DNA from 2 places in the Paenibacillus aurantius genome. Region 1 is predicted to be linked to the other one. Evidence: riboswitches for the same ligand, from Rfam matches in the RefSeq annotation. Region 1 holds a riboswitch; the other holds the start of a gene.
The links. Region 1 has a riboswitch for cobalamin ahead of MJA45_RS21820 (ABC transporter substrate-binding protein). Riboswitches for the same ligand answer to the same signal wherever they lie in the genome.
Positions count from the first base shown of each region.

Region 2: linked by a shared signal. The riboswitch ahead of MJA45_RS18305 (glutaredoxin family protein) and the one ahead of MJA45_RS21820 (ABC transporter substrate-binding protein) in region 1 are both predicted to bind cobalamin.

Region 1 is NZ_CP130318.1:4,815,687-4,831,445, forward strand. Features, by position in the region: gene cbiB (adenosylcobinamide-phosphate synthase CbiB) at 1-958, opposite strand, end outside; gene MJA45_RS21800 (bifunctional adenosylcobinamide kinase/adenosylcobinamide-phosphate guanylyltransferase) at 1,076-1,771, opposite strand; gene cobT (nicotinate-nucleotide--dimethylbenzimidazole phosphoribosyltransferase) at 1,788-2,837, opposite strand; gene MJA45_RS21810 (ABC transporter ATP-binding protein) at 2,887-3,657, opposite strand; gene MJA45_RS21815 (FecCD family ABC transporter permease) at 3,662-4,696, opposite strand; gene MJA45_RS21820 (ABC transporter substrate-binding protein) at 4,697-5,707, opposite strand; cobalamin riboswitch at 5,879-6,077, opposite strand; gene MJA45_RS21825 (hypothetical protein) at 6,175-6,708, opposite strand; gene MJA45_RS21830 (aspartyl-phosphate phosphatase Spo0E family protein) at 6,863-7,129, opposite strand; gene MJA45_RS21835 (aminotransferase class I/II-fold pyridoxal phosphate-dependent enzyme) at 7,267-8,448, opposite strand; gene MJA45_RS21840 (Lrp/AsnC family transcriptional regulator) at 8,461-8,949, opposite strand; gene MJA45_RS21845 (hypothetical protein) at 9,216-9,551, opposite strand; gene cysK (cysteine synthase A) at 9,770-10,690, opposite strand; gene MJA45_RS21855 (CehA/McbA family metallohydrolase) at 11,000-15,352, shown strand.
Region 2 is NZ_CP130318.1:4,041,236-4,056,994, forward strand. Features, by position in the region: gene MJA45_RS18250 (extracellular solute-binding protein) at 1-289, opposite strand, end outside; gene MJA45_RS18255 (carbohydrate ABC transporter permease) at 310-1,173, opposite strand; gene MJA45_RS18260 (AraC family transcriptional regulator) at 1,380-3,641, opposite strand; gene MJA45_RS18265 (AraC family transcriptional regulator) at 3,754-4,602, opposite strand; gene MJA45_RS18270 (sulfatase family protein) at 4,774-6,135, shown strand; gene MJA45_RS18275 (IclR family transcriptional regulator) at 6,251-7,057, opposite strand; gene MJA45_RS18280 (iron-containing alcohol dehydrogenase) at 7,191-8,369, opposite strand; gene MJA45_RS18285 (sialidase family protein) at 8,967-10,625, shown strand; gene nrdF (class 1b ribonucleoside-diphosphate reductase subunit beta) at 10,727-11,692, opposite strand; gene nrdE (class 1b ribonucleoside-diphosphate reductase subunit alpha) at 11,680-13,773, opposite strand; gene nrdI (class Ib ribonucleoside-diphosphate reductase assembly flavoprotein NrdI) at 13,770-14,141, opposite strand; gene MJA45_RS18305 (glutaredoxin family protein) at 14,138-14,362, opposite strand; cobalamin riboswitch at 14,534-14,708, opposite strand; gene MJA45_RS18310 (class I SAM-dependent methyltransferase) at 14,907-15,641, opposite strand.

The sequences.
Region 1 (15,759 bases):
TCGTTTGGATATCTCCGGCCTGAAGAGGCCGCAGCGGCCAGCCCATCCGCGCCCGTTCGCTCACCGTTCCTCCATAGACGTTGCGTCCCCCGAGCTCGATGCCCATCGCTCCAGCGGCAGCCGATTCCGGGATGCCGCTGTTCGGGCTCGGGTGCTTGTGAGCAAAGGCCATCATGGAGCGGAACGCCCTCCGGCCGGAAAGACCGGGCGATAAGGCCGCCGCCGCTATGAGCAGCAGCCCCGTGAGGCGGGCCGGTAGCCAGTTCAGCCCGTCGTCCAGACGGGCCGAGGCCCAGCCGAAGTAGGCATACCGCTCGTTCCGGTAGCCTACCATCGAATCCAGCGTATTGGCCGCCCGGTACAGCATGGCCAAGGGGGCCCCTCCCAGCAGGGCGTAAAAAAGCGGGGAGACCACGGCGTCCACCGTATTCTCCGCCACCGTCTCCACCGCCGCGCGGGTAAGCTCCGGCTCCTCCAGCCCGGCCGTATCCCGGCCGACAATGTAGCCGGTGTAGCGGCGGGCTTCCGGCAGGTTGCCTTCCGTAAGCGGGCGGTATACCTGCAGGGCGGCGTCCTTCAAGCCTTTGATGGCGATGGTGGTGGAGATGAACCAGGTATTCACCGCATACCCGAGCCAAGGGTGCACCCAGCGGCTGACCGCCAGCAGCGCCAGCATAATCAGAAAAGATACCGCCAAGGTCACCAGCGTCAGCAGCACCCCGCGCCTTCTTAGAACGGCCTGGGGCATAGGGGCGGATGATGAAGCGGGAAGCCCATGATGGCCCGGGCCGTTTTCCTCAGCCAGCGGCAAAGGATACAGCCTGGCCTCCAGCCGCCGGATCAAGCCGCCGATGCGGATGACCGGATGGACCGGCCGGCGGGGGTCCCCGATCACCAGATCAAGCAAGATGGCGGCTATAAGCATCGCCAACGTTTCCTGCCACGTGTAGAACAGCACTTTCCGCTTCCTTCCTCTCTGGTGCTTTATCCGTGAGTGTTGTACGGTTACCGGATAAGCACTTGAACCGCCTGGTTGGCACCGTTCAGCTTGTCAGCTGCCCGAAGGACCGGGGCTTCACCGGGCGGTAGGCCCATCCGGACCGGGGAGCCGGAAAGCAAGGCTCTTCAGCTCCACCGGAATGCCCGCGGTGACCAGGAACACCTGGTCGCACCGCTCGGCCACCTGCCGGTTCAGCCTTCCCGCTTCATCCCGGAATCGCCGGCCGAGCGGGTAGACCGGGACGATTCCGCCGCCGACTTCGTTGGTCACGAGGAGGACCGTCCCCCGGCAGGCGGAGAGGGCGTCCAGCAGCCCCTCCGTTTCCTGGCGGACCGCGTCCTCCCAGCCCGGCTCCGGGGCGCCCGCCTTAAGCATCTGGTTGGACAGCCAGAGGGTCAGGCAGTCCACCAGAATAACGGGGGGCCGGCTGGCGCGATCCTCATCGGGCCCGCCGGGCTGGCTAATCGGGCTCATCGGGCGGCTTGGCGGGTTCGCCGGAGCATGGCCGTCTGCTGACGTGGCAAGCGGCTCCGCCTCGGGACGGCTCCAGCGGCTCAACACACCGGCCAAATCGTAAGGCTCCTCCACTGTGGTCCAGCGGAAGCCGGAGGCTTCCCGCTGCTCCCGGTGCAGGGCCGCCCGCTCCCTCATCTCCTCGTCGTACAGCTGGGAGGTGGCGACGTACACCCCCTCCTGTCCCAGGGCGGCGGCATATTGCTCCGCGAAGGAGCTTTTGCCGCTCCTTGCTCCTCCGGTTATCATGATCCGCATTCCGTTCCCTCCCGGTCTACCCGCGGGAAACTCCCGCGCTCTCAAACGTAGCCATTTCCTTCATCACGTTAAGCGCCGCATCGATAAAATGAAACGCAAGCACCGCGCCGGTTCCTTCTCCAAGCCTCATGTCAAGCTGGATGACCGGCTTCAAGCGAAGCGCTTCGAGCAGCGCTGCATGCCCCTTCTCCTGCGATAGATGGGAAGCGACGAGAAACCCGGCGCTTTCCGGGGCAAGGCGAACGGCGACGAGCGCGGCGGCGGTTGAGATGAAGCCGTCGATGACGACGAGGCAGCGGCACGCGGCAGCGCCGAGAATGACGCCGGCGAGGCCCGCGATCTCCAGGCCGCCGAGCTTCGCCAGCACGCCGAGCGGGTCAAGCGCATCCGGCGCATTCGCCTCGATGGCCCGGCGCACGACGCCGACCTTGTGGAGCCGGCGGGCCTCGTCGATGCCGGTGCCGCGGCCGACCGCCTCCTCGGCGTCGAGCCCGGCCAGCGCGACGGCGAGCGCGGCGCTCGGCGTCGTGTTGCCGATGCCCATCTCGCCGGTGGCGAACACGCGGCAGCCTTCGGCCGCGAACTCCTCCACCAGCGCGATGCCGGCCAGCACCGCCGCCTCGGCTTCCTGCCGCGTCATGGCCGGCCCTTTGGCGATGTTGCCGGTGCCGTACCGCACCTTGCGCGACACGAGGCCGGGATGGGCCAGCTCGGCGTTTACGCCCATGTCGACGCAGATGACGTCGGCCCCGGCCTGCCGGGCCAGCACATTCACGGCAGCGCCTCCCTGCAGGAAGTTCATCACCATCTGCGGCGTCACCTCCGCCGGAAAGGCGCTGATTCCTTCCTCGCACACGCCATGATCGCCGGCCATGACCAGGACGGCCTTCCGCGTAAGATCGGGAATCGTCTCCCCGGTTATGCCGGCGGCCTGCTTCGCGATCTCCTCGAGCCGGCCCAGGCTGCCCGGGGGCTTCGTGAGGCGGTCGAGATGCCTCTCCGCCGCTTCTACCGCTTCTTGATCGAGCGGTCTAATGCGGCGGATGGTCTCGGTTATCTGCTTCATGCTGATCTCTCCTCGTCTAATACGTTATGGCGGCAGGCAAGCCGCTTGCTCAAGGCTGAAGCAGGATCTGCGGCACTCCGCTGACCGGATGCGGCAGCACGATCGGCTCCGTGCCGTACACCCGGGCCACGAGCTCGCCCGTCAGTATCTCCGCGGGCGATCCGGTGCCCGCCATCCTTCCCTCGTGAAGAACGAGCAGCCGCTCGCAGTACTGGGCCGCCAGATTGAGGTCGTGCAGCACGGCTACGACCGTCAGGCCGCACTCCTGCTGCCAGGTGCGGACGAAATTCATCATCTGGATTTGATGGCCGATGTCGAGGAAGGTCGTCGGCTCATCCAAAAGCAGGAGCCGCGGCTCCTGGGCCATCGTTTTGCCGAGCGCGACCCGCTGCCTTTCCCCGCCGCTCAGATGTTCCACCGGCCGGTCGGCGAACGGCTCCAGCTCGAGCCGGCTCATAATCCGGTCGATGAGCGGAGCCGCATCCCGGGTCTCCTCGCCAAGCCAGTTCTGGTAAGGGTAGCGTCCCATTTCGATGACCTCCCGTACCGTAAAGCCGGCTGGAGCCGGCGCATCCTGCTGCAGCACGGCCATCCAGCGGGCCAGCTCCTTGCGCGAGTAGGCGCCCGGTTCGCGGCCATCCAGCCGCAGGCTTCCGCCGTCCGCCTTTTCCACGCCGGAAATGAGCTTGAGAAGCGTCGATTTGCCGCTGCCGTTCGGGCCGATGATGCCGTAGAAGCATCCGGCTTCCACGTGCAGGTTTACGCGGTCAAGCACGACTTGGCCCTGGTACGCTTTGCTTGCCTCTTCCACCTGGATCATGCCTTCAGCCCCTCCCCACTTTCTTGCGTTTGTTCAGTAAGTAAGCAAAGAACGGCGCCCCGATTAAAGCCGTTACCACGCCAAGGGGAATCTCCTTTGGGCTGAGCGCCAGACGCGCAATCGTATCCGCCCACAGCACGTAAATGCCGCCCGTCAGAACCGAAATGGGGAGGATCAGCCGGTAATCCGGACCGACCACGAGCCGTACGAGATGGGGAACCACCAATCCCACGAAACCGATGACACCGGAGACGGAGACGGCCGCCGCCGTCAGCAGGGTGGAGACCGACAGCACGATCAGCTTCGTCCGCTCCACGTGGACTCCCATGTGCGAAGCCTGCCTTTCGCCGAGCGCAAACAAATTGAGAGACCGCCCGTAGCCGATCAGCACCACCGCGCCAACGAGAAGATACGGAGTCAGAATGAGAGAGTAATCCCAGCCCCTCATCGACAAGCTTCCCATCAACCAGTACACAATCTCGTTGATGACCTTCTCGGATAGAGAAACCATGAACGACACGAAAGCCCCAAGAAAGGACTGGACCACTACCCCCGCCAGGATCAAGGTTTCCGTCTGGGCTTTCCCTTCCCGGCTCGCGAGCCGGTAGACCACGGCCAAGGTCAGAATCCCCGTTAAGAAAGCAACCGCCGGTACGGTGAACGCGCCGATAGCCATTTGCAGCCCGAACAGAATAAGGAAGGCGGCTCCGACCGACGCCCCCGAGGCAACCCCAAGCGTGTAGGGATCAGCCAGCGGATTGCGGAGCACTCCTTGAAAGCCCGCTCCCGCGAGAGCGAGAGATGCCCCTACGAGAATGGCCAGCACGACCCGGGAGAAGCGGACCTTCCATACGATAACTTCCTCCGCCGGCGCCCAGTCCGGGGTTACGAACCCGCCCAAACCGGGAACATGATGGAGCAGAATCCGCCAGACGTCCGGCAGCGCCACGGCCCCGGCTCCAAGCGACAGGCTGACCACGATGGAAAAAAGAAGGAGCAGCAGGGCTCCTCCTCCGTATAGAATCAGCTTCCGTTTCATTTATTTGACCAGATCCGGGTGGATCGCCTTGGCCATGTCGGTCAGGGCTTCCGTCAACCGGGGGCCCACGCGGGCCACTTTGTTCGAATCAATGGCATAGACTTTGTTGTTCTTCATGGCATCGATCGCCTCAAAGCCCGGACGCTTCTTGATCTCGTCCAGAATGGAGCTCATGCCGGACTCCCCTTTGGCGTACAGAATGACCTCGGGATTCGATTTGATGATCTTCTCCGGGTCGATCTTGTTCCAGCCCGCCTGCTCATGGGCCACGTTGTCTCCGCCCGCCAGCGACACAAGCTCATCCATGAATTCTCCCTTGCCTACCGTCCAGCCCGGAGAGAATTCCATGTAAACCTTCTTCTTCGGAGCGTTCTTCACGGCGTCCGTTACCTTCTGCTTCTCCTCGCGCATCTTATCGGTTACCTTCTTGGCGCCGTCGGCCATGTTCATGATTTTGCCTACCGTCGTGATCTTATCCATGACCTCGTCCACCGTCTTGGGATCACTCGCGAAGACTTTGATCTTCAGCTCCCGAAGCTGATCGACCGTCTTCTTGTTCATGGAGGCTGAGGCGAGCACGAGATCCGGCTTCGTGGCGAGAAGCGCCTCCAGATTGGCGTTCATGTCGCCGATCTGCGGCTTGCTCTTAGCTTCGGCGGGATAATCGCTGAATTTGTCGACGCCCGCAATTTTATCCCCGGCTCCGATGGCAAATACGATCTCGGTTTCGCTCGGAACCAGCGTCGTCACCCTCTCCGGGGCTTTCTCGAACACGACGTCCGTTCCGGTCGCATCCTTGATCGTCAGCGGGTAAGCCGTCTGGCCGGTCTTCGGAGAAGCCGCCGGGCTTGATGCACCCGGAGAGGCCGAGCTTTGCGCCGTCGGCTGGGTACTTGAAGTGGCCGCTCCCGTTCCTTCCTTGCCTGATCCGCAAGCCGCCAGGCTGGCCGCCAGAACCAGTCCCAACGCTCCCGTTCCCATTCTCTTAAACCACTTCGCTGTCTTTGCCAATTCCATTCTCTCCTTTTAAGGTAGCTTCGGAATGGAGCTTGACCTCTCGAACGCCACAAACGAAAAACCCCCTGTCCTATAGAACGGACAGAGGGTACAGCATACAGGGTGATAGGCACACACAGGGGGGTACCGTCCCGATCAGCCGGATCCTTTTCCGCGAAGGATTTCGTCAGCTACTTCCGTTAGGCAGGTCTCCTGACTTATGGGTTGACTGACCGCCTCGCCTTCCCATTCGTCGGACGAACAGTGGCGTATGAGGCGCTCCCCAATTTACAGTGGCGGGACCGTGCCGGACTTGCACCGGCTTCCCTTTTAACCCGGGCGCGAACGAATTCGGCCAGCGGGCACCTATCGGTAGAAGGCTATTCAATTCTATCAAGCTGCCAATCTCTCACATGATTATAGGGCAATTCCAAGCGGTTGACAAGGAATTTCGTCCGAGCCCGGTCCGCTCCCCTGTTTTCCTATTTGGAGGCAAGGACTTGGAGAACCTGCTTAGCCTTGTCCATCTGCGGAGCCCGCGGATGCACGAAGGCATACAGCTCTTCTCCTTTGTAGCCGCTGTCCTTCAGCCATTTCGACTCTCCGAGCGGAATGCCGTAGAGATGCTTTTCCATCTTGGGGTTCTTCTCGTCGCCAACCGGCGCTTCCACCACCCCGCTCGGATAATCCTCCGGTTTAAACAGATCGTCCAGGCTCACGAAGCTTCCCTGCCTGGCGAAGGCCTCAAAATTCTTCTTCGGCAGAATCACAAGGCTGTGATCGCCCGCCGCTATCTCCACGAGCAGCTTCTCATCATTATAGATAGGCGAGCTGTGTACAGCCACGGTAGGACTTTCGCCCACCTTCGCTTGCAGATCCGTCTCCATCTTCTCGGTTATATTCTGAGGCAGACCGGTCGACGGCAGGATAAAGATCGACACATCCTTCTTGGGCCCTCCGCCGCAGCCCGCTAAAACCACCAGCACGACGAGGGACAGCAGCCACTTCCATTTCATCTCTCCAACCGTTCCTTTCTCGCTCTCTTGTCTGTTCCACTATAGCAAAAAAATCGGTCGAAAGTGAAGTGAAACCTTCGTGACCATTCACCCGATTCCGACAGCTTTTTTCGAGTTCCCTCCTAATATGACCGCTCCGAAAAAAAGGGCCGCATCAGCGGCCCTTGATCATTAGCATATATTCGTTTATTTTGAGGTCCAGCAGGGAGCTGGCTTCGATAACCGGGGGGGACGTTAACGACTGTTCTTTGATGAAGAGCTGCTCCATCCGCATGCGCAGCATTCGGATTTCCTCTTCCAGGGAACCGCCGGCAGGGCTGGTGTTCTTGGCCGTCTGATACTTCCACCGCTTGCCCGATTCCTTCTCGCGAAGCATAAGCTTTTTGCCTGTTGAAGCTAAAGCGAAGTGCCCCAGTGCCACGTCCATCCCTCCCTCAGTTAAAAGGTAAAAAAATGACTAATGGGTAAACCTTACAGTACCTTAATAATACAATAACATTATTTTACATAAAAAGAAATCTTTTTTTTGCTAGATTGATAGAAAAGTCCCTTGCGCTATCAACCCTTCCGGGCCAAAACGAATTTGCCGATCCGGTCCAGCGCCTCATTCAGCTGGGCTACCGAGGTAGCGTAGGAGCACCGGATAAAGCCCTCTCCGCCCAGCCCGAATACGTTTCCGGGGACGGCGGCCACCTTGCCTTCGGTCAGCAGCCCCTGGGCAAATTCCTCCGAAGTCATCCCGGTCGACGTGATGGAGGGGAACGCATAAAATGCGCCTTGAGGCTCATGACAATCCAGTCCGATCTCCCGGAAGCCCTTCACGACCAGGCGGCGGCGCTGATTGTAAGACTCCATCATCCGGTCCTTCTCTTCCATGCCGTTCTTAAGAGCCTCCAGAGCCGCGATCTGGCCCATGACAGGTGCGCACATTACCGTATATTGGTGGATCTTGAGCATGGCCGAAATCAGCTCCCGGTGCCCGCACGCATAGCCCATTCTCCAACCCGTCATGGCAAAAGCCTTGGAGAAGCCGCTCACCAGAATGGTCCGGTCCTTCATCTTCGGCAGCGACGGAAAACTGACATGCTTGCTTCCATAAGTCAGCTCGGCATAAATCTCGTCGGAAATGACGATCAGGTCGTTCTCTTCGACCAGCTTGGCAATGGGCAGCCAGTCCTCATACGTCATAATTCCGCCCGTAGGGTTGCTCGGGTAGCAGAGAATGAGGATCTTCGATTTCGGCGTGATCTTGCTCTTAAGCGCTTCGGCCGTCAGCTTGAATTGATCTTTCGCGAAGGTTTCGATGCCTACCGGAACGCCTCCTCCGATGGAGGCGATCGGGGAATACGAGATATAGCACGGCTCGGGAATGAGAATTTCATCGCCCGGCTCGATCAAGGCACGCAGGGCCAGGTCGATGGCTTCGCTGCCTCCGACCGTGACCAGGATCTCGTTAGCCGGATCGTAGTCGGTGCGGAAGCTGCGGCTCAAATAAGCGCCGATTTCCTCCCGCAGCTCCGGAAGACCCGCATTGGACGTATACTGCGTGTGCCCCCGCTCCAGCGAATAAACGCAAGCTTCGCGGACGTGCCACGGCGTGACGAAATCCGGTTCCCCCACCCCGAGGGAAATGACATCCTTGCTTCCGCTCACCAAATCAAAAAACTTGCGGATGCCCGAAGGGGGAATGGAGCGCACCCGCGGCGACAAGTAATCCTGCATCGTTTTCTGGTTAATCATGGCCGCCACCTCTTACGGAGAAATCAGGAGGCGGTGGTCTTCTTCATGCTCTTCGAAGATGATGCCGTCCTGCTTGTATTTTTTGAGAATAAAATGGGTCTTGGTCGAAAGCACCCGGTCAATCGAGGAGAGCTTGTTGGAGACGAAAGAGGCGACTTCCTTCAAGGTACGCCCTTCGATCTCAACTAGCAGGTCATAGGCACCGGACATCAGATACACCGATTTCACTTCGGGATATAAATAAATGCGCTCGGCAATGGCGTCGAAGCCGTGCACGCGCTCAGGGGTAATCTGCACCTCGATCAGCGCCGTCACCTTGTCGTCCACCTTGCTCCAGTTCACCACCGTCGCATACTTCACAATGATATGGTCCGCTTCCAGCTCCGCGATCGCCGCTTCCACCTCCGCCTGGGCCGCGCCTACCATCGTCGCGATCAATTCCGCGCTTCTTCTGGCGTCTTCCTTCAGCAGATCAAGGATTTTTAACTTCAGTTCACTCATGGGAGAACCTCCTAAGGGATGATTGGCATCGCAGAACACGATAATTCCACTATACAACGAATACAAGCATCCTGCAAAGATGCGAAGCGGTAAAGACCCGGCACAAGCAGCAAAAAACCCGCCTGAGGCGGGACGGTTATCGAGTATGTGATCTGCGAACGGCGGGATGGAACTTCCCCGTATGGGGGCTGCCTGCCGTTTCCGGTATTCAGGAGGCCGGCCAAGGGTCTGGCTTCTCCTCTTAAGACAGCACTTCCTAACTTTATTTAGACAGACGGCTGCCGGGTATAGATCCGGCTGATGTCGGAGGCTCTTGCGCTTGGCTTAAGCAGCTTGCAAATATTCTCCCGGATTTCCTTGCTCTCGTAGCCGGGATCGAGCAGGATGGCATAGGCGGAGGGATTCTCCGCCTCCAGGCCAACGCGGCTTCCCAGGCCCACCAGCCTGTCACGGTCGTAGACCCCGACCACTTGATCCAGCAGCCCCACACGGCCCGCGCCTTCCCGGATGGGAACAGCCGTCTCCCCCGAAAGGCCCGCCGTCTTCCAAAACCCTTCCAGCATATGCGCCTCGGGCATGCCGAGCTGAAACGCCACTTTCATCGCTATCCCTCCGCTTGATTCATTTGATGATTATAATTATACAGCATTGTGTATAATTATTCAAATCAATTTAACGGCAACCTGTCCAACGGGCCGTTCATCCAATGTGCTTATCAGAAGCAAAAAAAAACCCCCGGGTCCGTCCAAAGGGACGTACCTGAGGGTTTTGGAGCGGAGGGGGGGCGGATACTGTCCCCCTATTTCCTTATGAGCAAAGCTTAAAAAATGTCCATGCTGAGGTAGCGCTCCCCGGTATCGGGGGCAATGCACAGCACGCGCCTGCCTTCCCCGAGACGGCGGGCCTCCTGCAGAGCGGCCCAAACGGTCGCTCCGGCCGACGGGCCGACGAGAATGCCTTCGCGGGCCGCCAGTTCCCGGGTCGTCCGGATGGCGTCCTCGTCCGCCACCTGAACGATCCGGTCGTATACACCGGTGTTCAGAATGGGCGGAACGAAGCCAGGGCTTGTCCCCACCAGCTTATGGGGACCCGGCTGCCCGCCGGACAGCACCGGAGAGCCCTTCGGCTCCACGACGAGAATTTCGATGCCCGGGATTTTCTTCCGGAGCACCTCGCCGGTCCCGGTAATCGTTCCTCCGGTTCCCGAGGAAGCCACGAACGCATCCAGCCGGCCGCCTGTCTGCTCCACGATTTCCAGTGCGGTCGTCACGCGGTGGATATCCGGATTGGCGTGGTTCTCGAACTGCTGAGGGATGAAGCTGCCCGGAATCTGCTCCTGCAGCTCCTTCGCCTTGCGGATGGCTCCCGGCATCCGTTCGGCCGCAGGGGTCAAGACCACCTCCGCCCCGTACGCTTTAAGAATATTAATTCGTTCCTTGGTCATGTTGTCGGGCATGACCATAATCGCGCGGTAGCCTTTGGCGGCGGCGTTCATGGCAAGTCCGATCCCCGTGTTGCCGCTGGTCGGCTCAATGATCGTAGCTCCCGGCTGAAGCACTCCGTCCTTCTCCGCCTGGGCAATGAGATTATAGGCGGCGCGGTCCTTCACGCTGCCGCTCGGATTGAAGTATTCGAGCTTGACATAAACCTCTGCGTCCCCTGCCCTCGTCAGGCGGTTTATTTTAACAGCGGGCGTATTCCCTATCAATTCGGTTATGCTGTTTACCAGTCTAGCCGTCATGCTGCATTCCCCTTTCCGTCTATACCTATTTATTTTATCGGTATATGGGAATTAACGTCAACCCGCCGGCGTGCAGGCTCGTCCCCCAACCGGTGTGTTCCCTTCTGGAAGCGGACAATCAGGAGCCCTCCATCGGCTCCCGTTTATTATCCCTCTCCCCTTACAAAAAGACCGGTCATGTTAACAAAACGCTATCGGAAGGTTAACAAAGCATCCTTTTACCCGTCCAGCGCCTCGCTTATCATAAGAGCAACAGGGCCAACTATCGTCTGACGGACCCTGTCTGACTAGGAGCAGGGAGGGAAAGCGATGGGTAAACGATGGTGGCGGATAGCCGCCGCAGCCGTTGTGCTTCTCGGGGGATGGACCGGTGGTCCCGGGCAGCGGGCGGGTGCGGTTGCAGTGGCGGAGGAAGCAGCAGCAGGGCCGGATTCCAGCTTATCATTGGGGACGAGGGTGGAAACGTCCCTTGCGGCCGCACAGCCGGAGCCCCCCGATTCGGCGGTTACGATAGCCGCAAGAACCGGGGATCCGGGGTACACCTATGCCCCCGCATCAAGGGACTGGGTCAGCGGGACCCCTTATTATTCCATGGAGAACGACAAGGTCAGCTTGACCATCGGCACCACGAGGCTCGAGACCGGCAGCACGTCCGATTACGGCGACAACGCCTCCGGCAACAACAAGCCCGGGTCGCTGACGCCGGGCCATATCATGGATGCGGTGCCGAAGACGACGATGCGGGACAACCTCGATTATACGGAATTCGTGCTGAGCAAGGGCTTGGGCCGAACCTGGTGGTATCCGACCGAGAAGCTGAGCCTGCCCGACATTCAGCCCGGCGACCGCACCATTACCGCCAAGGGAGCTTGGGACAAGGACGGCAGCATCAAGGCCCAGGTGACCTATTCGATTGTGGAGAATTCCCCTCTTATTAAAATGAAGGTGAAGCTGAAGAATGAGGGAACGGCCAGCTTCACCGGCAACCTGGCTTACGTCATCGATCCGGAGGAGACGCTCGAGCAGCAGAGCTACGTCCCCGGCTGGGGCTGGAGAGGCGGACAAGTCAGCGAGTACATTACTTCCGGCTGGAACCGGAACTATATCTTCAACGGAATCCAGGATAAGTTCACGGGGAATACGGCCCATGCCCTCATCTGGCCCGAGGCCCAGAAGCCTTCCGCTCTTATTCCCGAAGGATACATAACCGGAGCGTGGTTTCCCGTAGCCCTTGCTCCGGGAGGAACCAAGGAGCTGATCCTGTACCATCTTCCCCATCAGCCGGGTCCGGCTAACGAAGCGTACCGGACTTCGGAATTCTGGGCGGGGGTGATTCGAAACGGAACGGACGTGACGTCCATTCGGACGGTGTCCGGAACCGTGACCGATTCCGCCGGCCAGCCTGCCGGCGGAATCGAAGTGGAGCTGGCCTCTTCCTCCGGCGGCTCCGTTGCGAAAGCCACTACAGACAGCAGAGGCCGCTACAGCCTGGATTCCGTTACCGGATCGGTATATGGATTGACAGCCAACAATGGAACGGAAAGGTATGAACAGGCCCTTCCGCCTGAGCCTCCGGACAGGGAGACGGTGGTGAATTTCACCCTCGATCCGCCTCCTCCGAAAGCCGTGACCTCCGGTGTCACGAAGGGAGATCCCGGCTATGTTTACGAAGGGACATCCCGGGACTGGTGGCCCGCCAATGACTATTACTATCTGGAGAGCCCGGACATCAAATTCACGGTAGGCACGGTCCGGACGGCAGGCAAGGATCCGATTAACTGGAGCAACGACGCCTCCGGCAACAACAAATGGGGAACTTTGACACCGGGCCATATCATGGACGCCGCCCCCAAGCTGACGATGGAGGAGAACCTCGATTTTTCGGAATTCGTGCTGAGCGATAACCTGGGGGTAACGCCCGAGGACGAAGCGGCGGGCATGCCTATGGAGTGGTCGTGGTTTCATCCGCTGGATAAGCTGAAGTTCCCATCCATCCAACTGGAGGGGGACACGATAGCCGCGGCCGGAGAATGGGACCGCAACGAGAGAATGAAGTCCTCCGTCCGCTATTCGATCGTGGAAGGAACCCCTCTCATCCGCATGGACATCACGCTGAACAATGGAACGGGAGCCGATTTCAACGGCAGCTTCGGTTATATTATCGACTCGGACCAGCCGGGCGAGCAGCATACGTACCTGCCGGGCCGAAACTGGGTCTACAGCCAGGAGAAGAACCCAATCCGGGAAGGCTGGACGGACAATTACCTGTTCACCGGCGTCAACAACACTTTTACGGGCAAAACCGCTCATGCCATCATCTGGCCCGAAGAGCAGCAGCCGAAGAGTCTTATTCACGAAGGCATTTTTGCTGGAGCCTGGTTCGACGCGTCGATTCCAAGCGGACAGAGCCGCAGCTATGTTCTGTATCATCTTCCCCATGTCGCCGGACCGGCGGATCAGCCTTATGCCAATGCGGAGTTATGGGCCAATTTCGTCAAAACCCATGCCGAGGCAAAAGATTACGGCAGCCTGACCGGCTCGGTGAAGGATGAAGCCGGCAAAGCCCTGCCCCAAACGGAAGTGGTCGTTAAGGACGGGAGCGGAGCCGTCCGGGCGAGAGCCGCCACGACCCCTGATGGGAAGTACCAGCTCTACCTGCCAAAAGGCGACTATACCCTAGCCCCGGTTAACGACGCCTACTCCGTAGAAGCCCGTTCCGTGACGGTGGCGGGTGGGGACCGGCAAACGGCCGTTTTCGTCATGAAGAAATATGCGGAGTTGGAAGCCGCCCTTCCCTCCGGACTGACGGCGGATACGCCTTTTGACCTGACGGTTACCATGCGGAATGTCACCGGCAGCCCGATAAGGGATGTGGCGGTTGAAGTGAGCCCTCCTCCCCTCATCCAGCTGTTGGGCGAATCCTCCTTCGTTCTTCCCGAGCTCGAGGCGAACACGCAAAAGGTGCTGACGTTCAAAGCCGTCGCCCTTGAAGGGGGCCGCTCGGCAATCAAAGCCACGGCTTCGTCCCGCCAGTTCCGGCTCGCTACCAGTGTAAGCTTCGATGTCCAAGGACAGGGTCATTATGCCGGAGACAATCATTCCCATACGAAGCACAGCGACGGAGTTAATACGGTAGCGGAAAACTCGGGCAGCGCTTACACCCGCCGGATGCTCTCTTGGGTATGGAGCGAGGAGCATAACAAGAACTCCCAGCAGGCCGACGCCGATGCCGTAACCGCGGGCTACGGAGGACGTTTTCTCAGCTTGTCGGGTACGGAGATCACCACCCCGGTTGGCCACGCACTCGTATACGGTCTCGATAATGTTCCCCGGTACGATATCGGGACTCCTTATACCTGGCAGAACAGCATCAACGAGGTGACGGGCCAAGGCGGTCTTTTGTACATCGCTCATCCCTTCGAGAGCACCTATGCTTTCCAGACGCCTTATGAATGGACCGGCTTCACCGGTGTCGAGGTGTGGAACGGAACGTGGCATGCCCTCGACAACAACGTCAACGAACGCGCTTTCCGCTTCTGGGACGAAATCAACATCCGCGGGGACGGCAAGTATTATGGCCTCACCAACACGGACGGTCACACGAAAGACAAGGTTGGTGACACGTACAGCAAAGGCTGGATGAAAAGCCTGACCGAAGGGAACGTGCTGGAGCTTCTCCAAACCGGGGGCTATTACGGCTCCAACGGCCCCGATCTCCGTTTTCGCGTCGGCGGGGTGGAGATGGGTGGAACGCTGAGGCTGGAAAAGGCCGGGAAGGTCCCGGTTCAGGTCGAAGCTTACGATCCCAATTCCGCTTTGACCCGCGTTCGGGTCGTCAAATACTACGTCACAGGCAATATGGCGGATTATTCGCGCCGCGAAGTAGTCCTGGATGAGAATCTGGCAGGCCAAGGCATCAGCCGCTACAGCAGAACCTTGAACCTGCCGGTAGGCGGCAAGGAATTTTACCGGATGGAAGTCATGAGCGAGAAATCGAACCCGAACAGCTCCGGCATCGGACCGTTAACCGGCACGGGCTTCGCTTTCTCTAACCCGGTCTGGGTAGAGGTCGCCGGGACAGGTAAGAGCAATGCCGCCGCCATCGAGTCTCTGTCCTACAACCAGGTGCCCTTAGCCGACACAGCGGGACGGTTCGGGATCGGAACGATTACGGTTCATCCGAAGACGTTTGAACCGGATAAGCTGAATGCCGTCGTAAGCCAAGGAGCTTCGGTTACCGGCAAGCGATATACCGCGTTGGCTGGAAGCACCACGGCTGCGGGCATCCTGGACCTGACCGTAACGGCTGCAGACGACTCGGAGCGCACCTTCCGCTACCTGGTCTATACCGGGGGCCGGGTCCCTGACACCGGCCAACTCACCAGCCTGCTGGTGAGCGAGGCCTCGCTGGTCCCGGCGTTTCGGCCCGAAAAGACCTCGTATGCCGGAACGGTCCGCCAGGACGTATCCCGGCTGGAGATCACCCCTGTCGCAGCGGACAGCCGGGCGAGCCTAACGGTCAACGGGACGGCAGCCGCTAGCGGGAAGCCGTTCGAAGTCAGCCTGGCACCAGGCTTGAACACCATCCTAGTCGCGGTGAACGAGGATGATGGCCGGGCCGGCAGCACGTACACCCTCCGGATCGTGCGCCTTCCGGTGTAAGGCTGTCCAGGATCAGATTCGCGGTTCAGAAAAAGGGAGGCCCTCGGGCCTCCCTTTTCCTTTACTCATCCATCGCACTGAATCCCTGTGGAACCGCCATCGCGGAAGGTTAGCCGCGGTGGGCTCCCTTCTCCTCTGGAGGAGAGACTGCAGCCTCAACAGGATCGGCAGGAAGACCGATGGGAACCACCAGCTGACGAAACGCCGCGGGAAAGCTTAGAACCCGACGATTACATAACGAAACGCCCAGGGATACCTGAGAACCCAACGGTTACCCAACGGACGCCGTGGGACACCTTAGAACCCGACGCTTACCCATTGAACGCCTCTGGACACCTAGACATAGACATCCGGTGGAAATCGCGGGGAAGCCGGGGAGTCCCCAAAATTAGCGGAACGGAGATACC
Region 2 (15,759 bases), 770 kb from region 1:
GGTTCAGCTTGGTGAAATATTCCTGGCCGCCCGTGAGCGATACTTTAAAATCGACTCCGCTAATTCCCGCTTTATTCAAGCCTTCGAGCATCAGCTTCTTGCCTTCCCCGCCGTCCTCCGGGTAATTGACCTCGCCCCGGTTCATATAAATTTTGTACGTCACCGGCTGTTTCGCATCCGTGCTCGATGAGGGAGCGGGATTCGAGGATTTGCTTTGGCACCCGGCCGCGAGAACGGGTCCGAGCATCAAGGTAAGCAGAACCGGAACGGTTCTCCGAACATGCTTCATGTTTCCAATACCCCCGCTAATTAAGATTTGATGGCGCCGATCATGACGCCTTTCGTGAAATACTTCTGCAAGAACGGATAGATGCACAGAATCGGAAGGATCGTTAGAATCACGGTTGCGGCGATGACCGAATCCGTTGACGTTTTCGAGAATTCGCCGCTTTGCATCGCCGCCTGCTGCCCGTTTATGATATCTCTAAGGAGCAGAGGCAGCGTATACAAGCTTTTATCATTCAGGTAAATCAGCGACTGGAGGAAATTGTTCCAGAGCCCCACTGCTTCCCAGAGCGCGATTGTGGCGAGGACCGGTGTGGACAGCGGCAAAATAATCAGGCAAAACGTCACGATAGGATTGGCCCCGTCCATCATCGCCGATTCCTCCAGCTCGTAAGGCAGCGTTTCAAAAAAACTGCGCATGACGAGCACGTTGTACGCCGAAATAGCGGATGGAATAATGACCGCCCACAGCGTATTGACCAGTCCCAGGCTTTTGACAAGCAGGTAGGCGGGAATCATGCCGCCGCTGAATAGCATCGTGAACAAAATGGCGAGAGTAATCGACCGTTTGGCGGGAAGTCCCCGAATGACAAGCGGGTACGCCGTACAAGCGGTAAGGAACGTGCTAAGGATCGTGCCCGTCATCGTGATAAAGGCGGAGTTCGTGTAGGCCCTCCAAATATACGGGGAATCCAGCACCGTCTGATAGGCTTCCCCGTTGATCTCCCTCGGCAAAAAAAAGAATCCTCCTCTTGCCGCGCCTTCCGGAGAGCTTAACGAAACCGAAATCTCATGCCAGAGCGGATAAAAAGTCGCCGTGGCGAACAGCAGAAAAAAGATCCCGTTGAACCAATGAAAAAGTCCCCATCTGTGCTTAGCGAAATTCATTGCCCCTCCTCGTAAGTTCAAGCATGTTTTGTTGAATGGACCGGTCTTCCTTCATTATCCGGCCCGGAAGGCTCCTTCTCAATCCGCAATTTCCGTCTTTCCATGCGGAAAATCCGCCTAAATCGTCTATCCGGACGGGACTGGTTAGAAATGACACATCCAAAACAAAAATCCGCCATTCCATCCGGTAGGCGGATTTGCTTTTATCAGGGTTTCATCTCCAGCTTGCGGAAGGTACCCGGTGTAACGGACTCGTATTTTTTAAAAAAGCGGATGAAGCTGTGCACGTCGGGGTAGCCAACCTGCTGGCTGATTTCCTTCAAGGTCAAATGCTTGGAAAAAAGCATCAGTTCTTTCGCCTTGTTAATCCGGTAGCGCGTCAAATAATCAAGCGGCGGCACCCCCGTCTCCTGCTTGAACAGGCGGCTGATGTAATTCGGGGTAAGCCCGAGCTCGCCGGCCAAATCGGCTATGGTGAGATTGTCCATATAGCGCTGTTCGATAATCGCGATGGTCCTCACGACATAGTCGTTCCCCGATTTGGGCGGCTCCTGGGGATTCATCCGATCGATGAGACGTCCGATCCGCGCATGGAGAAAGTTTTTGAGCTCCTGCCTGTCGCTGCAGTCCTGCCAGAACAAGAATGGAAGATCCTCCATATCCTCCAGGTCGTATCCTTCCTTAAGCAGCTCATTCATGAGGGCTCCCATCAAGACCATCATGGTTTCCTGCATTTTAGCCGGGGGGAATTTGCCATTATCGATATACTGGGTAAAAAACAGCTCCAAAGTCTCTTCTGCGCCGCTGCGGTCCCCCTTTAATACATGGCGGACGAGAAGATGCTGCAGGGAGACCGGAAATACGGGATGCTTGCGGCTTGCTTCCACCTCGCTGTCAAACAGGACTTCGGCTTTATAATACAGGGCCCGATAATTCAAAAGCCGTCGTGTCGCGGTGTAAGATTGGGAAATTCCGCTTACCTTATCCAGCAAACGGCTGAACGCGAAACGTACAGTTATGCCCATCTGCTCTTCGAGCATTATGTTAATACGCTGGCATTCGGCCCGGAGCCGGCCGTTCAAATCCTTCTCATCCGTTTCGGTCCCCACATTAAGAATAAAGGCGTACCGTCCGTCTTCCACCCAGGTCCCAATCGTATAATACAATCCGGCGAAGGCCGTCTCAATAATGCTGAACAAAAGGAGATTAAGCGATTCCGGCTCCTCATTCGGTTTCAAGTCGCCGGGTTCGTAGGAAGCGACGCCGATCATGTAGCGTTCCTCGGGAAATTCGATACCGTGTGTTTTGAGCATCTGGGGGATGGAGGAGTCCGAGCCCGCATAGCCGTTCAGCAGATCATAGACCAGCTTGCGCCTTAGCAGGGGTGACATCTGCTCCATGGTCGTGTAAATCCGGCTGTTCTCCGTCAGCAGACGCCTTACCCCCTCCCCGAACAGTGCGGATTCGTCGTAAATCCTGCTTGGGGACGATGGCATAAAGTGCGAGCCGTACTGCTTGAAGATGCGGCGCCAAGGGGAATAGACGATAAAGGAGAACAAAAAAGCGAAACCAAACCCGATCAGCAATAGGATCAGGTCCGTCAGCATAAGGGACTTCCGTTTGGCGGCAAATTCCGACCTATAGGACAGATCAGGTAAGGTTTTCACGAGAAGCCAGGAATCGTTGATGCTGCGGTAAGCGGTAAAGTGCCGCTCGCCGTTCAGCGTGACGAAATCGCTCATCTTGTGATAACGCTTCCAATTCGTCAGATGCCAGTCGCCATGCTCCCCCGAAAAATCGCCCTCTTTCAAAAAAACCCGGCCGGTGTTCGTGTCTATCAGAAAATACGAGCCGGAGTCGGACTTATTGACGCTGCGAAGGGCCTTTTCGAACCGGTTCAGGTCAATATTGATAATCATACGTCCAAGCTTTACCTGACCGGCTAGCGGAAGCTCCTGCTGGAACGTGATGACGGAACTCTCTTCTTTCGTCCGGTTCCCGAAATTATCGAAAGCAAGATTCCGGATCTGATAAGAGCCACTGGGCTGATTCTGTTGGATGATGCTCCTATCGAAAAAATCCTGTAACGCATACAGCCCCTCATCCGTCGTTATCACTTTGCCGCTTACCCCAAAGTACACATATAGGGATTGTATGAATCCGCCTATCGAAGCTTGGTCCCTCATCGCCGTCTGCAGCTTCAAATAGTCGTACATGTTGGCCTTATCGGTGCGCAGCAAAAGATTGTCCAAACTGCTGGAGAAGGTCAGCTGCCACGACAGCCTCTCGATCGGTTTCATTAAAGCATCCAGCTGATCGGTCAGCCGGTCCGTTTCCATACTTAGTGAGCTGGAATAGCGGGACTGCAGCTCTTGAGAGAAGGTGAACAAATAAATGGAACTGATCGTGAGCATGGGGATACAAACCGTAAGGAAGAAAAAGAGCAGCGTTTTTCGAAACCAGAGCATCCTCCATATCTTTGGAATGTCCATTTCCCACCACCTTACTGCTTTCTTGAAGCTAGAGTATAGCATACTTGAATCGGTTTTTGGTAAAATATACAAATTCTTATCATAAGGATCAATCGCGGTATTCGCTTGGCGAGATGCCGTAATGCCGCTTAAACGCCCTTGAAAAAGCAAACAGCTCCGGGTATCCCGTAGAAAGAGCCACTTCGGTAACGGACAATTTCGTCGTTTTTAGCAGCTGCACCCCCATTTCCATACGCAGATGCCGCAAATATTGGGCGGGAGACAATCCGGTCCGTTCCTTGAAGGCTGTTGAAAAGTAAGAGCGTTGAATGCCGGCCATTTGGGCCAGCTGCTCCACAGATAAGGGTTCGGTAAAATGCTGTTCCATATATTCCATTGACCGGGAAACCCAATCATGGCGCGAGGAGGAGCAGGCCGGTTCAAAAGATTTGGTGGAGGTAAGCTTGTCCAGCAGCAGAAACAGCAGACTTTGGAGCATAAACGAATAGGCTTCGCTCTTAGAGATCTGGGCGAGCAGCTGTTTAAGTACCGCCCTGATCTCGGGCACGACAACGCCCTTCAAGTAAGTCTTGTTTCGTTTCAAGCCAAGAGCCTCTAGAATTTGAGGCACCTGGGGTCCATTTATAGCCAGCCAATTGAGCTGCAGGGCACGGTCGCCGGAGACGGAGCTGTATCTATAGGTTTTTTCGGGAAAAAGACAAAAGAGGTCCCCGCCCTCCAGTTCAACCTCCTCTTCCTCGCCTGGTTTCAGCTTCAACTTTCCTTCCAATATAAAATGAAGACTATAGCACTCAATCCTTTTCGGTCCGATCCGGTAATGGGGCTTCGCCTGGTTCCGGCCCGCTCTCACGATCCAACAGCCGCCTGCCTGCTGCAGGGAGGATGGCTCCATGAACCACATATTCGCATACTCAAACTGGTATTCCCGCATCCTCATCCGCCTTTCCACCCAACATTATGCCAAACCAACACTTCGTTATTCCCACCAGTTCCCTCAGTCTTTATCATTAGTTCTAAGGCACGCCGACGCGCGCTGGCAACCTGAATATATTTCTTCGCTTTCCAAGCTCGAATTCCTATCCATGAAGAAGCAAAGGAGTACATAAAGATGAAGAAAAACGACAGGGAACAGCCAAATGTGATTGTCTTTTTTACAGACCAGCAGCGATGGGACACGACGGGCGTACATGGAAACCCGCTCGGCTTAACCCCAACCTTTGACCGGATGGCGCGGGAAGGAACGCATTTGTACCATACCTTTACTTGTCAGCCGGTTTGCGGCCCGGCCCGTTCCTGTCTTCAGACCGGGATGTACGCCACGACAACCGGCTGCTTTAAAAATGCCATTCCTCTGCCGAGAGAAAGACGAACACTGGCTCATTATTTTAAACAAGCCGGATACGCGACCGGATATATCGGAAAATGGCACCTTTCGGAGAAAGAACCCGTGCCTGCCGAAGACCGGGGCGGTTATGAGTATTGGCTGGCGGCCAATCTTCTCGAGTTTTCTTCGGACGCCTACAGCACCGTGTTATATGACAACGACGGCAAGGAAGTGAAGCTGCCCGGCTACCGGGTCGATGCCCAGACGGACGCGGCCATTCGTTATATCGATCGTAACCAAACCCATCCGTTCTTCCTGTTCCTGTCCTATTTGGAACCGCATCACCAGAACCATACGGACAACTACCCGGCTCCGGACGGCTATGAGGAGATGTACACCGACCGGTGGACCCCGCCGGATCTGAAAGCGCTGGGCGGCACCGCACCTCAGCACCTCGGCGGTTATTACGGAATGGTAAAGCGGCTGGACGAAGCGCTCGGACGGCTGATGGATGCGCTGAAAAGCTTGGATTTGACCCGAAAAACTATCGTTTTGTTCACATCGGATCATGGATGCCACTTTAAAACACGCAACGGGGAATACAAACGAAGTGCGCATGAGAGCTCGATCCGGATTCCTGCGGCGATTTATGGCCCGGGTTTTATGCAGGGAGGCCAGGTCCGGCAGCTGGTCAGCCTGCTGGACATCCCCCCCACGCTGCTTGACGCGGCCGGCATTCCCGTCCCTTCCGACATGCAGGGCCGTTCGGTTCTTCCTTTGGTAAGAAGAGAACCGGTCGAATGGCCGGAGGAGGTGCTGGTGCAGATCAGCGAATCCCAGGTGGGAAGAGCCATTCGAACCGGCCGCTGGAAATACGGTGTAACCGCTCCCGATCTCGACGGCTGGTCCGAATCGCATGCGGAGAGCTATGTGGAAGAACTGCTGTATGACTTACAGGCCGACCCTTATGAGTTAACCAATCTTGCCGGATGGGATTCCTACCGGAGCGTGGCCGATGAACTCCAGAGGAAGCTCATCTCCCGCATGGCCGAGGCCGGCGAGCCTGTACCTGAAATTGTCCCTGCACAGTCCAGGCCGGCTGGGAAACGGAGGGTTTCGATCGAAGAGCTGCGCCTAAAGCTGTGAAGTGTGACAGCTCCCCTATAAAAAAATCGCCCGACTCCGCTAATTTTTCCGATTGGCGGCGCAGGCGATTTTTTTTTGACAAGAGTACCGGCGGGAAGTGGATTTCCATTCCAACTTACGAGCGGGGCACTGGCGAAGAAGACGGAACCGCGCCGAGCTTTCGGGAGATGACGGCGGCGGCCGCCATAACGTTTGCCGCGATCTCGGGAACCTTCTCGTCGGTATAACGGTGCATCGGACCGGAAATGCTGATCGCTCCGTTGATATGTCCATGCAGCCCGAAGATGGGAGCCGCAAGACAACGCGCGCCTTCCACAATCTCCTGATCATCCATGGCGAAGCCCCTTTTGCGGATTAAGGCAAGCTCCTCGCAGAGCCGCTCCGGGGTTGTAATGGTATTGTCCGTATAACGCTCTAGTCCATAGTCCCGGATTAACACATCGACTGCCGACTCGCTCATATGCGACGCAATCGCCTTGCCCATCGCCGTCGCATGGAACGGGGACCTGGAGCCGACGGAATCCGTCATTCGCAAAGCATGCATGCTTTCGATAATTTCAAGATACAGAATCGCGCCTTCCGTCAAAACACCTAAATTGATCGTATCGCCATACAAGTCCGAGAGCTTCTTCATTTCGGGAAAGGCGGCCGTCCGAATATTGCTTTGCTCGAGCAAATTTTTGGTCAGAATCAGCTGTTTATAGCCCAGGCAATATTTGCCGTCCACATCGCTGCGGCTTATAAATCCGCGATTTTCCAGCGTGAGAACAATGCGGTAAGTCGACGATTTCGGCTGCTGCAAAAGCTCGGTCAGTTCAATCAAGCTGAGTGAGCCTCTTTCAGAGAGCAGCTCCATCAAATCGAGCGCTTTATCAATCGATTGGATCGTATATCGTTCCTGCCTCTCGTCTGTTTCCTTCATTATGCTAATCCTCCGTCGGTTTTGAGCCCAATATAACATCCTGGGTAAAGATCCGGCAAGCTGAAGCAGAGAATAATCGCCTAGTGCCGGCCGGGCAACCGGTCATGGAAGCGGTGTCGGTTTTCCCTGTGTGTTATTCCTTAGCGGGTCCGTCGCAGGCGGCTTTGTAGATGGCGTAAATGTCGTCCCGCCCCAGCGGCATCGGGCTTCGTGCAAGGAGCCGCGTCTGCTTGCAGGCGTCATCCGCAAGCCCTGCAAGATCTCGTTCCGCAATGTTCCAGGCCTCCAGCCTCTCCGGTAAACCGATGTCCTTAATCAGGTTGTGCAGCTGTGCGACGAATGGCTCCGGTGCTTCCGCGTCGGGCTGGAACACGGAGCCAGGGTCGAGCGCGTGCCGTAGATCGGTCATCCGTCCTCTGCAGGACGAAGCGATATGCCGCATCACATAAGGCAACAGCACCGCATTGGCTTCGCCATGCGGAAGGTGAAACTGTCCGCCGAGCGGATAAGCAAGCGCATGTACCCCCGCCACCCCCGCGTTGAAAAAAGCTAGTCCCGCCATAAAGCTGGCCTGACTCATCTCCTCCCGAGCCGGGAGGTACGCTCCGTCTTGAACCGCCCGCCGCAGGGACCGGCCGATCAGCCGCACGGCATGCAGAGCCAGCGCATCCGTCGCAGGTGTGGCGCTCACAGACAAATAGGCCTCGACCGCATGCGTCAGCGCGTCCATTCCCGTGGCGGCGGTTACCCGCGGTGGAACCGTCAAAGTGAGCTCCGGATCGACGATCGCCGCATCGGCCAGCAAATAATCGTGCACCACGACGTCCTTTGTATGGTCAAGCGACAATACCGCAATGTTCGTCACCTCCGAGCCGGTACCGGACGTTGTCGGAATCAGTACCTTGGGAAGTCCCTTATGGGCGATTCGGCGGCTTGCCGACAAATTCAGATAGTCGGCCGCCTTGCCAACGTTTCCGGAGAGTACGGCAGCCAGCTTAGCCAGATCAAGGGCGCTGCCTCCCCCCAAGCCGACGACGAAATCGTACTTTCCGCTGCGCGTATGCTCGATCAAGCGCTCGCCAAGCTCCAGGGACGGCTCCGGCGTAACGTCCGCGAACACGTCAACGCTGCATGCCGGCCCCTCCACTTGAGCGGCGATGCGTGATGCCGTCCCCAGCTTGACGAGAATCGGATCGGCGATCAGCAGAACGCGTTTGGCGCCGTGTTTGTTCACTTCATCACTTAACCGGCATACGGCTCCGCAGCCGATGTAACATAACGGCGCGAACGTTAGCTTGGAATGGGTTCCCATGATGGTTTCCTTACCTCCTCGGATTACCGTTTCACTTCTATGACGGCACCGGCGCCACCCCGGCCGACTTCTCCCCTTGTTCCGCCCGGACGCCTACCGCTGCGACCCATTCGATCCCCGGGTGCGGATGATAAGAGAAGACGTGACTTTGGGGCACCTTTTTTTTGTGTTACGTAATGCGGCAGCCGGACCTTCTACCTTAAAACTGCATATTGAACATTCGCCGATCGTTCGTTATAATGTTTCGCATAACGGCACATATGTTTCACATATTAACACGGATCGTGCTTTTGTCAATGATGCCGTTACAAGAAACACCTTTCAGGAAACGAGACTTCTTTAGTCGAAAGGCGGTGACGAAGAATAAGCCTTTACGGAAGTCGATCCTTGCCTCTTCCTACAGCATGAACTCCTCTTAGGAATCCGCATGTTCTCCCCCTCTCCAGTCTTACTTCCGGATTGTCGGTACCGCCGTATCTCTTTGCCCGATACCCTGGCTGATTCGTAACTTTTTGACCTCGCGAGATCCATCCTTTTGCAAGAGTAGCTTGCCAAATTCCATTAACGGGAAGGATGAATGGATTGAACAGGAACCGAATGGGGAGTTGCCGCTCCACCCGCCTGATCTGGTCGCTTTGCTTCGTGCTCGCGCTATCCGTTATAGCCGGTCCGGCCGCGAGCGCCGCTCCCGACACGCTGAGCATTTCGTACGGAGCCGAATTTGCAGTCGAGGACGGCGGAACGGCGACCCGGCATTTGCCCTTTTTGTCATACGTGAATAATAAAGCGATCGTCACCTTCAGCCAGCATCCGGATTCCGTCCTGTACCCCACGACCGACGGCATGCGCATCTCGTCCGACGGAGGAGCGACATGGCCGACGTATAAGCAAAATACGGACTTTTACCTGACGAGCATTATCCGCCTTAACAACGGCGATCTGATGGGAACAAGCTATGTGACGCAGCGGGTCGACGCGCGCAACTCCACCATGTTCTACTGGATTTCCTCGGACAGCGGAACGACGTGGACGAAGCTTACCGGCAACGTGAATTTCCCGCAGGATCAGGCTGTCAATTCGGCGAACTGGGGAGGCTTCCTGTTTCATCGCAGCATCCTGGTCATGCCTGACGGGTCCCTGCAGGGCACGATGTACGGGAAGTACACCACCGACTCGAAATATCGAGTGCTTTGGGTCAAATCTACTGACGGCGGGGCCAACTGGAGCGTCGTATCTACGGTTGCGTACAGCACGACCGTCGGTAACGAAGGCTTCTGCGAGCCGGTCGCCATTCGCGCCGCAGACAACTCCCTCCTAGTCGTCATGAGAACCGGCGGGACATCCGGCGGCGTAAGCTATCCGCTCTACCAGACGCGTTCCACGAACGACGGCCTGACCTGGAGCACGCCGGTTCCGCTGCCGGGCGTCGACAGTGCCGATGCCTACAGCGTCGATCCGGACTTAACGATGATGACCAACGGTACGCTCGTCCTCAGCTTCGGCCGGCCGACAACCAAAATGCTGTTCTCGCTGGACGGCAGCGGACAAATGTGGGGAGCTGTGCAGACCGGTACGTTCGGCTCCACCGCGTCCAATTACACGGGTGTCCGCGAAGTGTCAGCGAATAAGCTCCTGCTCATAAGCGACAACTCCACACGGACCAAAATCATAGGAAAGTATATCGACGTCGTCCGCTCCGCGATCCCGATGAACGGCTTCGAGAGCGATACGGCCGGCAGCGCGCCGATCGGCTTTACCGTTGTCGGCGGCAATGCGACCGTCGTCGGCAGTCCGGTATACGCCGGCTCGAAAGCGCTCCGCATCAACGACACGTCGAGCTCGGTTCTGACGAATGTCGTGAAGACCTCGACCGCCAAATCGTTCAAAACGTTCGAGGCGATGATCCGCCCCGTCTCCTCCACGAACGGCAATATCATCAGCTTGAATAGCGGAGCCAACGACAACGCCCATAGCGTGTTTCATGTCTGCATCACGGCGGACGGCAGCGTCAACTGGTATAACGGCAGTGCCTGGACGAATGTTGCCCCGGCGGGGTCTGTCACCTTAGGTGCTTGGAACAAAATCAAGATCGAAGCCGTCTCGACATCACGGGCGAACCTGTATATCAACGACGTCTACAAAGGGCGTATGGGCAAATGGAACTCCTTTGCGACCATCGACCGCGTCCGCTTCATGAGCGGATCGACGACGGGAACCGGGGACGATTACTACGTCGACAACCTGTATTGGGACTAATCCCTCGCGTCCCCAACGAACCGGCCGCCCGTCTTGCGGTCGGTTTTCTTTTGTGCAAGAGGTGAGTAGTAGAGGTGGTCAAAGCAGCGTTAGGTGTAATCTTAAAATCGGAAGGTATCATCCGTGATCGGAGTGACCTTGGCCACCGCGTAAGTCGAACCTTTCTGCGAGAAGAAATCATAGGTCGAGCCTTCGTTCCGGATCCCGTTCATAACGATCGGATTGACCTCCTCCTCCGGGAACATAACCTCGAAGCCGATATTCATCAGCGCTTTATTCGCATTGTAGCGGACATAGCTTTTGACATCGGGGGTTAGACCTGTCTCAGCATAAAGATCATGGGTGTATTTCATCTCGTTGTGGTACAGATCCAGCAAAAACTCATACCCCCATACGGTCAATTTCTCCTTCTGCTCCTGTGTGAAAGGCTTGAAGCGCTGCTGTGCAAAATACCCGATCGCCACTCCATGGATGGATTCGTCGCGTAAAATGAGAGAAATGACCTCCGCGCTGTTGCGGAGCACCCCTTGACCGCCCAAGTAGAGCGGGTAGAAGAAGCCCGAGTAGAACAGAAACGATTCCAGCATGACCGAAGCGAACATCGCCTTCCATAGCGAGACCGGGTCGTCTTCTTCAATCGCTAAATAGATGTCGCTGATTCGCTTGGCTTTGTACTGCAAGTACTCGTTGCGCTGGACCCAGTCGAACACCGTATCGATCTCGCCATTCGTGCACAAGGTAGTAAAAATGTAAGAGTACGATTTGGCATGGATCGCTTCGAACGAAGCGAACACGGTGTATAACGCTTTTTCTTGCAAATCGGGCGCATACCGCGCGATCTCGTTCATGCCGATATTCGTCTGAATCGTATCAAGCAGCGTCAGACCGCCGAATACTTTCTTATACGTGTCCTGATGGGGAAAGTCCTTCCACTGCTTGATATCTTTACTGACTGCCACTTCTTCGGGGAACCAGATTTGCTTCCATTGTTGGTCCCAGAATACTTTGGTGAGCTCCAGCGGATTGCGGTTCCAGTTAACCGCTTCGAACGGCTTTAGATCGAACATGCTACACACTCCTCCATGGTCTGCAAGCGCTGGCGTACGTAATACACCGTCTTGATTCCCCTCATCCAGGCGTAAATGTACAGCCGGGCGAGGTTCTCCGTCGTCCACTGGTCGGTTACATACAAGGTCATCGAGATCCCTTGGTCGATGTGCTTCTGGGCGGCCGCGTAGAGATCAATCATTCGAAACTGGTCGATCTCGTAGGCCTCCTTGTACAGCGATAGATTGTCATTATTCAAGAACGGCATCGGATAGATGGTGCGGCTGTCGGCGTAATCGCGAATCTCGACTTTCTCCGTGCAAGGGGCGATGGAAGCTGTACTGTTGCGGATATAGGAGATGCTCCCCGTAGGGGCAATGGCCAACCGGTAGGAGTTAAACAAGCCGTACGTCATGACTTGTTCCTTCAAGGTTATCCACATCTCCCGGCTAATCAGCGGTACATGCCCTAATGCCTTCGTGACTACGTCGGGCAAGGGCTCCTCGGATTTGGTGACATACTTGTCAAAGTAGGTTCCGTTCGCATAATCGCTTTGTTCGTATCCTTGGAACGTCTCCCCTCTATCCCGGGCGATCCGCATCGAGGACTGAAGCGAGAAATAATTGAGTGCCTCCATGAACTTGTCTACGAAGATGATCGACTCCGGCGTTCCATACGCCAGCCCTTGCGACACCAAATGTCCGTGCAAATTCATGACGCCCAGGCCGACGGAGTGCATACAGCGGTTTGCTTTCGCGACGGACGGCACGTTCTGGATGTTGGTCATTGTCGACACGTTGGTCAGCAGCCGCATGGCCGTATCGATCAATTGCTCGAATTGCTCGTCCTTCGTTGCTTTATGGATATCGATGGAGCCTAAGTTGCAGGACACATCCAGCCCATACTCGTTCTCGGTCCCATGATTGTGAATAACCGATGTCTCTTGTACTTGCAGGATCTCCGTACAGAGATTGGACATCTTCACCCGTCCCAAATGGCGGAGCGCATGGTTCTCATTCACATTGTCGTCGAACACCTCGAACGGATAGCCCGACTCGAACTGTGCTTTCTTGACTTCCGTGTACAATTTACGCGCGTTAATCCGTTTGATCTTGCGGATGTTAGGATTATCCAGCAACTCATAATACATGCTGCTGATGCTGATTTCGGACATCCGCTTGCCGTATTCTTTATAGACGTCGTATGGACTGAACAGCACCATGTCTTTATCCCGCTTCATTAGCTCGAAAAAAATGCTGGGAACAATAATCCCGGTCGAAAGCGTAGCCAGACGAATCTTCTCGTCGGCGTTCGGTTTCTTGGAGGAAATGAAATTCTCGATGTCCGCATGGAAAATGTTCAAATAGATCACACCGGAACCATTTCGCTGACCGAGCTGGTTCGAATACGAGAACGAGTTCTCGAGCAGCTTGGCTACCGGCATAACGCCGCTGGCGCGGTTAAGAATGCCCTTGATCGGATCGCCTAGCGGACGCAAGTCGGTGGCATTGACGCCAACTCCGCCTCCCAAGCGGGACAGCTCCAGGCAATAGCCGATATTCTCGGCGATGCTGTTCATGGAATCATCCATGGTCAATTTGAAGCAGCTGACCAACTCCCCGCGAGCCCGTTTGCCGCTGTTTAGAGCAGTAGGCGTGGCCGGTTGATAAGCCGACATCATCGCCTCAACCGCCCGTTCCGCCAGCTTCTCCTCCCCTTGAGCCAAATACAAGGCAATGATTACGATTCGATCCTCGTATTTCTCGAGAATTTCCTCGGCGTCCCGGCTTTTCATCGCATAGCTTTCGTAAAATTTGCTGGCGCTCATGAACGACGGAAAACGAAACTGGTAGGCATAAGCCTTCTCATAAAGCCTTTTAATGAATTCCATCCTGTAGGGCCGGAGGAAATCGGGGTCATAGTATCCTTCCTCCACAAGGTAGCGGATCTTCTCTTCCGTATCGATAAAGTAGCGCAGCTTCACATTCACATGTTCCAGGAAGTAGCGGCGCGTTCCCTCCTTGTCTTTGTCGAGATCGAGCTTTCCCGTTCGATTGTAGTGATTCAGAACTTCGTTATTCAGCTTTAAATACGACTTCATCTAACTCGCTCCTCTCGAAAACAGCGTTCATAATACTGATGGATCGCCTCATAGTCTTCCGGGAAGCCGCGCATCTCGACTTTGCGCACCAAGGGGATCTGCCACTGCTGCGAAATCGCATCGCCGGCCCCCCCGAAGACATGATGGCCAAAATTGCTGTTGCCGCTTACGATGACCCCACGGCAATAAGCTCCATTCGATTCCAGGAATTGCTTAACCTGATGAGGAATCTCCCCTATTCCATCCGTGTAGGTAATGAGCAGGAACGGTTCCTCCAGCGTGACATCCGCCCCGATCTCAGCGGCGGGCAGCCCCAGCCGGCTTACGATATAACGAACATTTCCCGTTCTGCTGGCGTAAGCGATCATCCGTTCTTCCGCTCCATTCGCTTAATCATCTCATTCGGATCCACTAGGAATTGGCCGTCGACTTCCATGGCCGGTACGCTCCTAATGCCAGCCTCAGCAAGCCGCTCCTGTGCCGCCGTGTCGTGGTCGAGGTTTACGATTTCTACCGCAAGGCCGGAGCGCTGTACCTCTGATTTGATCCACAGGCATTTGGGGCAGACCGTTTTCGTATACAGTTTCATTTTTTCTCCTCCCGTCCAATAGGTAAATCGGAAATAAAAAAACACCCTCAGCTCCGAGGGTGTTTCAAACGAAAGTGTGCTAAAGTACGGCAAACTAACAACGCATTAGCGCCGCAAAGCTGCCGGGAAGCCCGTCCTGTTCGTTCCATTCCTCAACCCCCGGAGAAATGCAATCGTCGTTTCAGTCGGGCAGGTCTCCTGGCTTCGCTTCATTCTCCCGTTCCCTTCCCATGCCGAAGCACAGTGGGTCCAACGTTCGTCAGCGTTACAGTTGCGGGGACAGCGCTAGTCTTTCACTAGCTTCCCTATTAAACTACCGTGTAGTACCTAACCGAAACTATTATGAAATTGGAATAAGGAGATTGTAGCACAACGCGGCCCACATTCCAAGATATAGTGAAAAAAAGAGTTTTTCGTTCGTTTCAACTCAATATCTTGATCCCGCGAAAAGGACGCTTTAATCCGTCTTTGACTGGAAACAAAGGCCTAAACGGCTGCGGGTGATAGAGCTATCGTAGCCGTTAACTCGAGTGTCCCGTGGTTCTTACTGCTTTTCTGCTGATATAATCAAAAACATGGGTCTTCGTAATTCATCCTTCATCCCAGGGATGCTTTGCAGCATTTCTTCGGAAGGAATGGGTTCTTTCACCGCTTTAATATGGAACCCGGCGTTAAGTAAGCCATTCAAATAAGTGGATAACGTACGATGATATTTTATCACGTTCTCCGTTAGGAAGGATGTTTCCCGAATCCCCTCCTCCTGGTAATTATCGACCGGCCAGTGCAACCGATTCCCTTGGTTATCATAATACCAATCTTGTTCGGCTCTCGAAGTGAATACGGGATGTTCCACCGAAAAGATAAAGACACCATTAGCTTTCAAATAGTGATAGACCTTGTTGCAAATCAGATCAAAAGACTCCAAATAATGAAAAGCCAATGAGCTGATTACAATGTCAAATTGTCCTTCTGGGAAATGAATGTCTTCAATCGGCTTATGGATATATGAAATGGCTGGATCGTCTGTGCGTTCTCGAGCCTTTTGAAGCATTCTCTCCGAGATGTCTACGCCGACCACTGAGCTGGCCTGCCGCTCCCTTGCATAACGGCAATGCCATCCGAATCCGCACCCCAAATCCAGCACGCTCTTGTTTCTGAAGTCCGGTAATAGGGATTGAAATACAGGCCATTCCCCTGCAGCCTCTAACCCTCTTACGGAACGCGGCATTTTTTCATACGCCGAATAAAAATTCTCGTCATCATACTTGTTTTGTTTCATATCACGGACACCTCCTGGCTCATCTTCCATCCTATATTTTAATAAATCATCAAGAAATTTTTCCAGTTGAAACACTATTATAACCAAAGTCAACCCCATCCTGTTAATGGTTAATTCT